DNA from 2 places in the Brevibacillus sp. AG162 genome. Region 2 is predicted to be linked to the other one. Evidence: a T-box and tRNA genes for the amino acid it is inferred to sense, from the RefSeq annotation. Region 2 holds a T-box; the other holds one or more tRNA genes.
What was found. The T-box of region 2 lies ahead of FB479_RS06000 (valine--tRNA ligase). A T-box ahead of a tRNA ligase gene usually reads a tRNA of that ligase, here a tRNA-Val.
Positions count from the first base shown of each region.

Region 1 (6,343 bases), on a different contig from region 2:
ATACGAAAGGAACTTTTACTTATGACATACTGGCGATCTATCTTTTTAGTTTTACTCGGTGCGTGCAGCTACGGTGTCCTCTCAATCTTCATGAAGCATGCTTTTCAACTCGGCTTTACACCATTCGAAATGAGCGGGAGCCAATTGATTTTTGGCGGCTTGATCATGACAGTCATGGCCATCTTTTTCTCCAAGCAACGGTTTTCGTTCAAGTATTTGTTGCTTTTGGCACCAGCCAGCCTCATGATGGCCTCAACCAGTCTTTTTTACCATCAGGCTGTTAGCCGGGTCTCTGCTTCGCTCGCAATCGTTCTCCTCTTTCAGTTTACCTGGATCGGCGTCTTGCTGGAGGCGATTGTGGATCGCAAATGGCCAACCGCTGAAAAATGGGTGTCTCTGGTTATGCTTGGAGCAGGGACGGTTCTTGCAAGCGGACTTGGGGAAAGCGGCATTCAGAGCGTAGACATAGTCGGATTGATCTTCGGTCTGATGTCTGGCGCGACCTTTGCCCTGGTTATTTTCTTCAGTGGGCGAATTCTACCTGGAATGGACCCATACTTGCGAAGCGCGATTTCGATAACTATGGCAGCTCTGATGCTCTCGATTGTTTATCCACCCACTTTCCTGGTAAATGGTCAGCTTCTGCAAGGTTTGCTGCCGCTCGGTCTTTTGGTTGCGATCTTCGGTTCGGTCATCCCGATCTTCTGTTTGGCTGTCGGTGTGCCTCGGATCGGCAATGGACTGGCTACTATTTTAAGTGCAGTGGAGCTGCCAACAGTCGTGCTCTTGTCGAGCTTCGTGCTTCAAGAGACTGTCTCTCTCCCACAATGGGGTGGCGTATTCATGATTCTCGCTGCCATTTGCGTACCGCAAGTAAAATGGCGGAAACTATTCTCCCCTTCTCACGCACTCGAGCAGGAAAGAATGTAGCCCCGTTTCCTATACAAAGTATACAAATCGCGTGCAGACGAGCTGGTTCTGCACGTTTTTTTGTTGGTAGATCCCCTTCTTATAGAAGGAAGGTAGATTATCTGACTCGAATTTATTTGCGAAGACTGCCACTCAAGGGGGAAAAAGTATGGAAACACGGCATAGGGTGCTATTCCAGCAGCTAGAGGATTATCGACAGGAGACGTTAAAAGCAATTGATGGTTTGACGGATGAAGATGTAAACCACATACCCGATGGTTTCTCCAACAATATCTTGTGGAATCTAGGGCACATCTATCTCGATCAGTATTTATGGATTTCTCACCTTACAAAAGAAACGATCCCACTCCCCCCTGGCTTTAACGAATGGTTTAACTTCGGGACAAAACCTGCTGACTGGGATACACCGCCCCCGAAACTCGCCGTGCTCGTCTCCTTGTTACAAGAACAACCCAAGAAGATACAAGCTGCTTACAAGGATCGATTAGAAGAAGAGTTTCCCGCAACTGAATCCGGCATGCATACAATAGCACAGGTGCTTGTCCGAACGATTTTTCACGAAGGAGTGCACCTCGCCTCCCTCAATACGATCAGGAGGTTTCTGGGCAAATGAATCAGATCATAACACCGATTTTTCGTATGTTTGACGTTGAGAAGGCAAGAGAGTTTTATGTGGAGTTTCTAGGTTTTCAGATTGATTGGGAGCATCGTTACGAGGATCATTTTCCTTTGTACATGCAAATTTCCTCTCCCTCATGCACGCTTCATCTGTCCGAGCATCACGGGGATGCTTGTCCTGGCTCAGCGATTCGCGTACAGGTAGAGAACATTGAGCTTTTTCATCAGTCACTGTTGCGTCAAGGATACAAGTACGCTTGTCCCGGTCTAGAGGAGACGCCGTGGGGAACACATGAAGTGAGCGTGACCGATCCTTTTGGCAATCGCCTTCACTTTTATGAGCCTGTCGATCATTCGTAAGCAAATACAAAGAAAGCCCAGCCGGAGTTCCTTTACAGGAGCCACCGCTGGGCTATATCATTTTACAATGTTAACATAGATGGGGCGATCGATGGGACTTGAACCCACGAGTGCCGGAGCCACAATCCGGTGCGTTAACCCCTTCGCCACGACCGCCATGTATAGGGTTTGCTTGGTGCGGTCGAGAGGACTTGAACCTCCACGGTGTTGCCACCACTAGAACCTGAATCTAGCGCGTCTGCCAATTCCGCCACGACCGCATATAAAAATGGTGGAGGCTGACGGGATCGAACCGCCGACCCTCTGCTTGTAAGGCAGATGCTCTCCCAGCTGAGCTAAGCCTCCCTACCCCAAACCAGTTGTTGGGGCCCCTGCAAAGCATTCACATCACTTTGTGGGGTATAAGTGACCCGTAGGGGATTCGAACCCCTGTATGACAGCGTGAAAGGCTGCTGTGTTAAACCGCTTCACCAACGGGCCAAGTAAGATGGCGGATGGAGTGGGATTTGAACCCACGAGACGGTTCGACACCGCCTACACGATTTCCAATCGTGCTCCTTCGGCCGCTCGGACATCCATCCATTGAGCCTGCAAGCGTTCGCTTCGGCAAGAATTAATCTATCATATTCACAACGTGATTTCAAGTGATATTTTGAAAGTTTTCCCCTTGTTCGGCCAAAAAAAGGGAGATTGCCTAAAGCAACTTCACTTTCTGTTCAATATGATACAAGTAGTATGCCTTTACAAGACGGAGTGATGTCAGTTGTCAAAAAGAAAGCGCCGTTCAGGAGGCTTCCCCTGTTTGTACGGAAACTGGTGTGGGCCTGGATGCTCCGGACCGGGGGCGCCGATTGATGACGTCGACAGATGCTGCAAGAGGCATGATAATTGCTATCGAAAGCACGGCTATTTTTCTTGTCACTGCGATCAGGAGCTCGTACGCTGCCTTCGAAATAAAGTAAACAACTCAACGGAAAAAGGGAGAATGGCCGGACTCATTTCGAATTTTTTCTCTCGAACAGGGTGCTTCCCCAACAATCCCCACTAGTACTTTCTGAATCGTTCTCCTTGTCAGTTTTCATCCAAAAAACGGTAACAACTTGGACATGAATCAGACATAATTCCCTTGTTTTTCCTTGTATTTTTTTGGTACTCTATTGAATGTCCAAGGAGGGTACGCAGCGTGGAATTGCACATACGAACAGACGCCAGTGTGGCGCTGCCGTTAAAGAGAGAAATTATTTGTCATGGTATTTCCCGTTTTTATGTCCGTCCATACGATGATGATCAAGTAGAATTTATATTCCTAGCACTTTCAGAGCACCAGAAGAAGCTACTGTCTTATTCACTACGAAATTACAGCTACTGTCTAACATATCTAGCCTAATCGTTCTACGGCCATTTTTCTCCCCTTTTTTAAAGGGGAATTTTTATTCTTTTTTTTCGATATACCCAAAACGGCGAACATCGTCTGCGGTCAAGTTATGCAAAGCATTCAAAAATTCGATTTGGAAACTGCCTGGACCTACTTCTGCTGCTTTCTCTGCTGCCAGTTGAGCAGCAACACCGTAGCATACCAATGCCGCAGCTCCTGCGATCAGCTTGTCATTTGAAATGGCTGCAAACGCTCCCATAACAGACGTTAACAAACAGCCTGTTCCGGTTACCTTCGTTAAGATTGGATGACCATTATGGATCGAGTAAGTTGTTTCTCCATCCGAAATCACATCGACCTTCCCGGTAATCGCAACGATTGTCCTCAGCTTTTTCGCTGCTGCTCTCGCTAGGTCCTGGACATCTCCGCCCGCTTCCTTCGCATCTACACCTTTAATCTCCCAGCGCTCCCCGATGACATTGGCAATCTCGGCAGCATTTCCTCTAATGAGGGTAAGGTCCAGTTCCTGCGCAAGATGTTGACTTGTCTCGGTTCGGTACGATGTTGCTCCCGCTCCCACTGGATCAAACAAAACAGGCACGCCATGCTGATTCGCCGATTTTCCTGCGATCAGCATCGCTTCGATCTCATGCTCATTCAATGTCCCTATATTCAATACAAGAGACCCGGCGATCTTTGCCATGTCTGCCACCTCCTGTTTGGCATACGCCATGACAGGTGATGCACCAAGAGCTAACAAGCCGTTCGCTGTAAAGTTCGTGACAACAACGTTCGTCATGTTATGGACAAGTGGATTCTCCTCACGCACTTTAATTAGTAATTGTCCGATTGTCTCCAGAATCATGATCGTTACCCCTTTCCTCTTGAGCGGCGACTCGTGGAATCATCTTGTACACTTCGATGACTTCCCCTAATATAGAATGCTCTTGCATGACGCCAATGATGATATACGAGTGTTTTAAGATGGGTAATTCGTGCATGTCAGCTACAATTTTCCATACCTTTCCATCATCATCCGTCACGCTAGCACTGAAGGAGACTCTTCCCGCCCCTTCTTTCAAGATGTCCACGGCATCAAGGACTCCGATTATTTTTATCCGATCATCTGGATGCATGATCCGGTTTTCCTCGACCCATTTTAGCTTCATTTCTTCTACTTTTAATGTTTTCCAACGATCAAGGAACTCCCAATCCTTGGAATGCGGAAATATATGCTTCGTTTGCTCAAGGAAGGTGTTGTACTCTCCGTGCAGCTGATCTACATAATCATCTACATCCTCAGAAATCACGCGAATCGAATCTTCTCCGCATGTACGGATGTGGTGAGCCAGGTATTTGAATGACTCGATCATGTCAAAGTTCCCCCAGCCCCAGGCCTGTTCGCCGAAAACTCCCCCCCGGGTTCGGCATTTTAGGCAGGTGAAGTAATAGTATGTAGGCATATCTGTTCCCCTATCTCCCCTATTTTGTCTCTCTTTTGGTATCGGTTGAGGAAGCGAAGCAATTTATGTTACATTCGAACCTATTTTTTAAACTTCTCACGCAATTTGTTCACAATTTAACTTCTATTATTTAGTCTAAGTTAAATCGCAAAAGGTGGCTCCCCCAAAATTTTTCAGGAAGCCACTCTTCATTATACTCCTTTTATGGCAATAAGAGGGTTACATTTTGCTACGACAGATGCAAGATTTGCTCCTACAACCGAATCGATGATTTGATCTACATCTTTATAGGCTTGCGGGCATTCATCAAGAATGGAAGCGAGTGAACGGTGATTCACCATGATCTCATCTTCCTGTCCCACGCGCATTGCCTGCTCGAATTGATCGATGGTCACAAGCTCCTTGGTTGCTTTGCGGGAACGAATACGCCCTGCACCATGACAGATCGAATAAAAGTTTTTGGCTCCGGCCTCCGATCCGACCATGATATAGGACGATGTTCCCATAGAACCTGGGATCAAAGCTGGATGTCCTGTTTCACGGTAAGCCTTCGGATTTTGGAAATGGCCTGCTGGCAACGCCTTCGTCGCTCCTTTGCGGTGGACGAGCATCGGTGTGTTGCGGTGGAATTCTTTCAAGGCGTAATTATGCATCAGATCATATAAGACTGGTGTACGCATCTCGCTACCGAAAATATCCCGAAACGCCTGCTCTACTGAAAATCCGATCATATGCCGATTCGTTACCGCAAAGTTCAGCGCGGAGTACATCAAATTCAAATACTGTTGCCCTTCCTCGCTTTGGATCGGAGCATATACCAGGCTCGGCTCAGGATTATGAATCCCCCATTTGTACATAGCTTCCTTGAAGCTTTTGGTATAATCCCGCCCTAGCATAGCTCCCCACGCCCGCGAACCGGAATGAATCATGATGACGACCTGGCCGTCGAACAGTCCCCACGCTTTCGCAATCTCCCTGTTCTCCTCCGCGATCTCGATATACTGGATTTCAATAAAGTGGTTACCGCCCCCCAATGTTCCCAACTGGCCCCACGCGCGACTCCATGATTTTTGCGGTATTTGCTCCAGGAAGGAATGGTCGAATTCAAATGTGTACTTTTCCACATGCGAGAAAGAACGAGGTAAGGTGTCAGGCTCTACTTCTGTGTCCGGAATGTAGTTGCCAGGCAACCCCTTTAAGCCATGCTTCACCACTTCCTCCAAGCGAATATCTGTAAAATGCGTATTTCCCCGTTCGTTTGTCGGGACGTACGCTTCGATCGCTTCGATCAGTGCACGTTTTAGGCTCTTGTCTTTGAGGTCGTCTCGATGCAACGGAGTCAGATGCACACGCATTCCACATCCAATGTCTGATCCGACGATGGAAGGCGAGACAAATCCATCGGCAAGATTCCAAACCGCTGTCGTCCCAATGCAGGTCCCAACGCCTACATGAGCATCGGGGGTATACGAAAAATAAACATTTCGCGGAATACGCAAATTATTGTCTGCCATTTGATATACGCGTTCACCGAAGCTCGCAAAGACTTCGTCATTCGCAAAAACGTGCACATCTCCATGCTCCAGCTTCACTTCAC
Region 1 covers NZ_VFNO01000001.1:230,059-236,401, reverse strand. Annotated here, with positions in the region: gene FB479_RS01030 (EamA family transporter) at 22-930, shown strand; gene FB479_RS01025 (DinB family protein) at 1,079-1,543, shown strand; gene FB479_RS01020 (glyoxalase superfamily protein) at 1,540-1,908, shown strand; tRNA gene FB479_RS01015 (tRNA-His) at 1,989-2,064, opposite strand; tRNA gene FB479_RS01010 (tRNA-Leu) at 2,082-2,168, opposite strand; tRNA gene FB479_RS01005 (tRNA-Val) at 2,178-2,253, opposite strand; tRNA gene FB479_RS01000 (tRNA-Glu) at 2,315-2,388, opposite strand; tRNA gene FB479_RS00995 (tRNA-Ser) at 2,397-2,489, opposite strand; gene thiM (hydroxyethylthiazole kinase) at 3,339-4,148, opposite strand; gene FB479_RS00975 (hypothetical protein) at 4,114-4,656, opposite strand; gene FB479_RS00970 (RtcB family protein) at 4,938-6,343, opposite strand, start outside.
Region 1: it has a tRNA-Val gene. The T-box ahead of FB479_RS06000 (valine--tRNA ligase) is inferred to sense a tRNA for this amino acid. The anticodon was not compared.

Region 2 (6,343 bases):
AGCAAGCGCCAAGTCAATTACGAGAGTCTCATGCCATTTATAGAAGAGTTAGTCGATACATGGTTCGTGAAAATGGACAAGCCTTGCTTCCTGTCGATCACGTTTGAATCGGCTCTAGGTGCTGTCTATTTTCGGATCGAGCGTGGCAACAAAGAGAGCGCAATCGTGCAGCGCGAAGTAGAGGAGCGCATTGTTGTCTCGGAACAGTATGACACCCCTCAAACACCGCGCTACGTCCGCTTGTTCGCCCAGAGTAACGTCAATGACCGTGATCTAAAGGAACTGGAGAAATCTTTTTATGGGCTGCTCCTCGTGAACATTCGGGCGCTAATCCTCAGATGTCAACAGGACCAGTCATCAGGACAGCGAGAAATCGAGATGGAGATGAAGCTGGCTAGACGCATGCAGTCGATGCTCATTCCCACAGAAGAATTGCAGTTGACCAGTTTGCGAACAAGAACGGTTTACGTACCAGTCGATTATGTAGGTGGAGATTACATCGACTATAGAAAAATCAATGATCGCTATACCTGTTTTATCATTGCGGATGTGTCCGGGCACGGTTTTTTGGCCAGTATTTGGGCTACGGGGATTAGGATTGCTGTACGGCAGGTTTTGCAGTCCAGCTATTCGCCGGATGAGATTTTGGAAAGACTTAATCAGTTGCTTTATGCAGATTTAGTGAAAACCCGTTCTTACATTACGATGCTGGTTGCAGTCTATGACGAGGTGGAACACAAAATTCGATTTGGCAGGGCAGGACATCCTCAGCCTTTTTATTTGTCCAAGTCGAATCAAACCGTTTTAGCTAGCAAGGGTGGGGTCGGCCTAGGGCTTTTGCCCGATAGCACGTATCAAATGGAGGAGGTACCCTTAGAAGAAGAGGGCATGCTATTGCTCTACACAGATGGTTTGCTGGATTCAGGGAGAAAAGAAGTGTTTCGAGACAGCAGGCATTGGCTAGAAGAACTATCCTCCTTATTAAAAATGCCTGGTGATAGTAAGCAGGAATCGATGAATCGAGTTGAGGCCTACTTAATGGAGATAACACAGCAGCGAAACCAAACGGATGATATTTCTGTGTTGATTCTTCAATTTGAGCCTGAAGAGAGTGTAGCCCTCGTGTAGTTGCGCGTGAATAGGAGGATGAACTGTGATTTTGTGTGAGCGTTGTCCGGACAATCCCACTTGTGATAATTGCCTTGTCGCGCTACGTTCTGGCGGTGCAGCAAACAAAGTAGTTCCGGCCCGCACTGTAAAGGTGACGAACCTAGCAACGATGGAATCGTTCCAGGCAAAGCTGGTAGCAGTGAGCCGGACGACCATTGGGTTAAGCAGTTCTGATCATGATTTGCACGGACGAATAGAAATAGAGCTCGCCTATGATTTCCGAATTATCGGTAGCGGATTGCGCGGTATAGCAGGTGATCCTTACTACATTATCGATATCGAAAAAGTTTTGCGACGGGAAGATGTTCTGGAGCGATTGCTCCTGGAAGAATTTCATACGTGGCACATGAGTGGCGAATTGGACCCGGCAGACGTCTTGTTACATTGGAAGGATCGAGACGACGAGCGGGGGCGATTAATAAAACAAGAGATTCAGAAGCTATCGATACTGCGTCAGATCGAGACCATTTTCCTCTATCTTTACGATGAAGGGAAAGTGCGTCCGCTGGGTGACGTTCGCGCGAATGTGGAAGTAGAGCGAGAAATGCAACGACTGGTCGAAGAGGCGGCTGGAACGGGCGGACCTGTGAGAGAGCAAATTGTCACCACTGATGGCAAAAAGGTATTTGAATTATACACATCTGTATTGCCAGATCGGACCTGTGGAATCGCCTTGATTGATGTCACTGCCGTTATTGCAGAAGAACGAAAACGCAAAAGACGGGAATGGGAGATCTACAGAGATATTCTGGGTGTGGTCACAGAAGGTAAGCTGTTGTTGCTTAGTGATGAAGAATTATTTTTCTTGCTTCGAGAAGGGCATAAGCTCTTGGCAATCGATATCCGTTTACCGGAGCAGCTTGCAGAACTGCGTAAATTGTTCAAGCAAGCTTTGGAACCACAAGGCATTTCTGATAAACGATTGCTGCAGTTTCTCGTTGCGGTCAACGAAGCTGCTTCCAATACGTTGAAGCACGGAAATGGCGGTGTGGTTACGTTGTACCTATCAAATGACAGACAGATGTGTCGGGCTGTGATTCATGATGAGGGACAAGGAATTTTGCTCGAGGATATTCCACGAGCTACCCTACAGCAAGGATTTTCTACGCGCCACTCACTTGGGGCCGGTTTTCACGTGATCCTGCAATACTGTGATCGTGTTTATTTGAGCAGCTCGCTGGCAGGTACAAAGCTTATTTTAGAATGTAACCTTTCGCGTTAAGCAACGATTTCCAAAAAGCCAAATGTTTGCAAGTGAATGAAAATGGGTAATATAGTAAAAGGACGAGCAGATTGGGTGTACCGATACCTATTGAGAGGAGTTTGAGCATGGACTACCGCGCAACAGAGGCGAACGGACAGGCTACATTGTTTTTCGTCGGAGAGTTGGACATGGCTGTAGGAGATCGAGTAGGTGAATTGCTCCAGCAGTATGGAGGGCGAAATCAATCCGTTACCGTCGATTTTCAAGGTGTCTCCTTTGTAGATTCTTCCGGTATTGGAAGCCTGTTTTTTACCACGAAAGAACTGTTGGCCATGGGCAAACAGGTAGAAATCGTCAATGTCCGAGAAGAAATTCTCGATATTTTGGGCGTGCTCGGTTTTACCGAAGCACTGGGCATTGCAGTTGGAAAAGTGGGCGAAACCCGGGTTTGACGCCAAACAGCGTGATTGTATATAATAGTGAAAGCTAACAATAAGACAACTACATACGATATGAACGATGAGTGGGAAGAGTAAGTCAGGACGCCTTGGCAGAGAGGAGAATCAGTAGCTGCGAGATTCTCTAAGGTCATGAATGGCTGAAGGTCGCCCAGGAGTTTTTTCGGTGAAAGCACGTGCCTAGCCGAGACCGGTTCGCAACCGTTATCTTGTCAGAGTGAACACACCATAAGCATGAGGTTTATCGTGTGTTAACAAAGGTGGTACCGCGAAAATAATCCTTTCGTCCTTTGCGATGAAGGGTTTTTTTATTTTTTGCAAAGCAAGTTATGCGAATAGGAGGAGTCGTACATGTCTACACAGCCAACAACCGACATCGACCAATTGCTGCCGAAAAACTATGATCCAAAAGCAGCAGAGAACAAATGGTATCCGTATTGGATCGAAAAACAATTTTTCAAGGCAGAACGTGACCCGAATAAACGTCCGTTTACGATTGTCATTCCACCGCCGAACGTAACTGGTAAATTGCATTTGGGCCACGCGCTGGATACGACTTTGCAAGATATCATTACACGTACAAAGCGTATGCAAGGCTACAGCGCCCTGTTCTTGCCAGGTATGGACCACGCTGGTATTGCAACCCAAGCGCGCGTAGAAGCTACCTTGCGTGAAGAAGGCATCTCTCGCCATGATCTGGGCCGCGAAAAATTCGTGGAAAAGGTATGGGAGTGGAAGCACATTTACGCTTCGCATATTCGTGAGCAGTGGGAAAAGCTCGGTCTTGCCCTGGATTACTCCCGCGAGCGTTTTACGATGGATGAAGGCTTGTCCCAAGCTGTACGCGAAGTATTTGTTCGCCTGTACGAAAAAGGTTTGATCTATCGTGGGAACCGGATCATTAACTGGGACCCGGCTGCCCGTACAGCTCTGTCTGATATTGAAGTAATCTACAAGGAAGTAAAAGGTGCGCTGCATCACATGCGTTATCCATTGGCAGATGGCACCGGTTATATCGAAGTAGCTACAACTCGTCCTGAAACGATGCTCGGTGATACGGCTGTAGCGGTACACCCGGAAGATGAGCGTTACAAGGACATGATCGGCAAAACCGTGATTTTGCCAATCGTAGGACGCGAAATTCCAATCGTAGCCGATGACTACGTTGATCCTGAGTTTGGTTCTGGCGCTGTAAAAATTACGCCAGCACACGATCCGAATGACTTTGAATTGGGTCTTCGTCATCAGTTGCCACAAATCGTTGTCATGGATGAAACGGGCACGATGAACGAGCTGGCAGGTATCTACAAAGGGTTGGATCGCTTTGCATGCCGCAAGCAAATCATCAAAGACTTGACTGAGCAAGGTGTTATGTTCAAGGTTGAAGAGCATATTCATCAGGTTGGACATAGTGAGCGCAGCGATGCTGTCGTAGAACCATACCTTTCTACCCAATGGTTCGTAAAAATGCAGCCTTTGGCTGACGAAGCACTGGCTAATGCAAACAGCCCTGAGAGCGTGAAATTCGTCCCAGAGCGCTTCAAGACGAATTACCTGCGTTGGATTGAAAACATCCGCGACTGGTGCATCTCCCGTCAGCTTTGGTGGGGTCACCGAATTCCTGCATGGTATTGCGGAGATTGTAACGAAACGATTGTATCTCGTACGGACGTGACGGAGTGCCCAAGCTGCCACAGCCACAAGCTGGAGCAGGATAACGACGTTCTCGATACATGGTTCTCCTCTGGTCTATGGCCGTTCTCGACATTGGGCTGGCCAGAAGAATCCGAGGACATGAAGTACTTCTATCCAACCAATGTCCTGGTAACAGGGTACGATATTATCTTCTTCTGGGTTGCTCGCATGATGTTCTCCGGTCTTGAATTTACCGGGAAAAGTCCGTTTGAATCCGTCTTGATCCACGGTATTATTCGTGACTCCGAGGGCCGCAAAATGTCCAAATCACTTGGCAACGGTGTCGATCCGATGGAAGTGATTGAGAAGTACGGAGCGGATGCGCTGCGCTACACACTGGCGACAGGGAACTCCCCAGGGAATGACCAACGCTTCTATTGGGAAAAGGTGGAGGCAAACCGCAACTTCGCGAACAAGATTTGGAATGCGTCCCGTTTTGCCTTGATGAACCTGGCTGACTTCAAATACGAGGAAATCGATTTGAGCGGTGAGCTGTCTACACCAGACAAATGGATTCTCTCCCGCCTGCAAGCGACAATCACAGATGTAACCCGTCTGTCCGATGCATTTGAATTCGGTGAAGCAGGACGTGTGCTTTACAACTTCATTTGGGATGACCTGTGTGACTGGTATATCGAGATGGCGAAGCTGCCGCTGTACGGTACAGATGAAGCGGCGAAGAAAACAACCCAATCCGTTCTGGTGACGGTTCTGGATCAAACACTCAAGCTGTTGCATCCGTTCATGCCGTTCATCACGGAGGAAATTTGGCAGGCATTGCCGCACCAAGGCGAGAGCATCACAGTAGCACCTTGGCCAACCGTTAACGAGCAATGGATTTTTGCTGAAGCAGAAAGCGAAATGAACCAGTTGATGGATATCATCCGCAGCGTACGCAACATCCGTGCAGAAGTAAACGTACCGATGTCCAAGAAAATTGAGCTCTTGATCAAGCCTAGCGATGCATTGTCCGCTGAGCGCCTGACACGCGGTGAACACTACCTCACTCGCTTCTGCAACCCAGAGCGTCTGGAAATCAGTCTGGATCTGGCTACGCCTGATAAAGCGATGTCTGCTGTGATCACGGGAGCAGAATTGTTCCTTCCACTGGCAGGCTTGATCGATATCGAGCAAGAGCTGAAGCGTCTGGAAAAAGAAGTGGCAACACTCAACGGCGAAGTGGAGCGCATTGAGAAAAAGCTCAACAATGCCGGATTTATGGCGAAAGCACCTGAAAAAGTAGTCGAAGAGGAAAAAGCGAAGATGGCAGACTACATGGATAAGCGGGATAAAGTGATTGCAAGACTTGCCGAATTGAAGGGCGAATGATCCGCCATACCATCGCATATTTTTGAGAATGGAGCATTGTGGTATGCATGCAGAAGAAGGGTTTGTAGAATACACGCAAGCGCTCGACTGGCTGCATGGACTGCTCAGGTTCGGTCAACGGCCGGGGCTTGAGAGAATGCAGTGGGTTTTAGAGCAAGTAGGACATCCTGAGCGGAGAATCCCATTTATTCATGTGGCTGGCACCAATGGAAAAGGTTCAACCTGCGCATTCCTAACGCAAATGCTGATGGAAGCCGGATATAGTGTAGGTACATTTACCTCCCCTTATTTGGTTGATTTCCGTGAACGCATCCGTTACAACGGCAGCATGATCGCGGAAGAAGATCTATTGCAGCTGGTGAATGAAGTCAAGGTATGGGTGCAACGATGCGAACAAGAAACAGAGTTCGGTTCTCCTACCGAATTTGAAGTGATTACGCTGATCGCCATTCTTTATTTTTCAAGAGTGGCGAGACCAGCGGTAGTC
Region 2 covers NZ_VFNO01000002.1:241,630-247,972, reverse strand. Annotated here, with positions in the region: gene FB479_RS06015 (PP2C family protein-serine/threonine phosphatase) at 1-1,128, shown strand, start outside; gene FB479_RS06010 (ATP-binding protein) at 1,154-2,392, shown strand; gene FB479_RS06005 (STAS domain-containing protein) at 2,500-2,826, shown strand; T-box leader at 2,885-3,126, shown strand; gene FB479_RS06000 (valine--tRNA ligase) at 3,184-5,856, shown strand; gene FB479_RS05995 (bifunctional folylpolyglutamate synthase/dihydrofolate synthase) at 5,900-6,343, shown strand, end outside.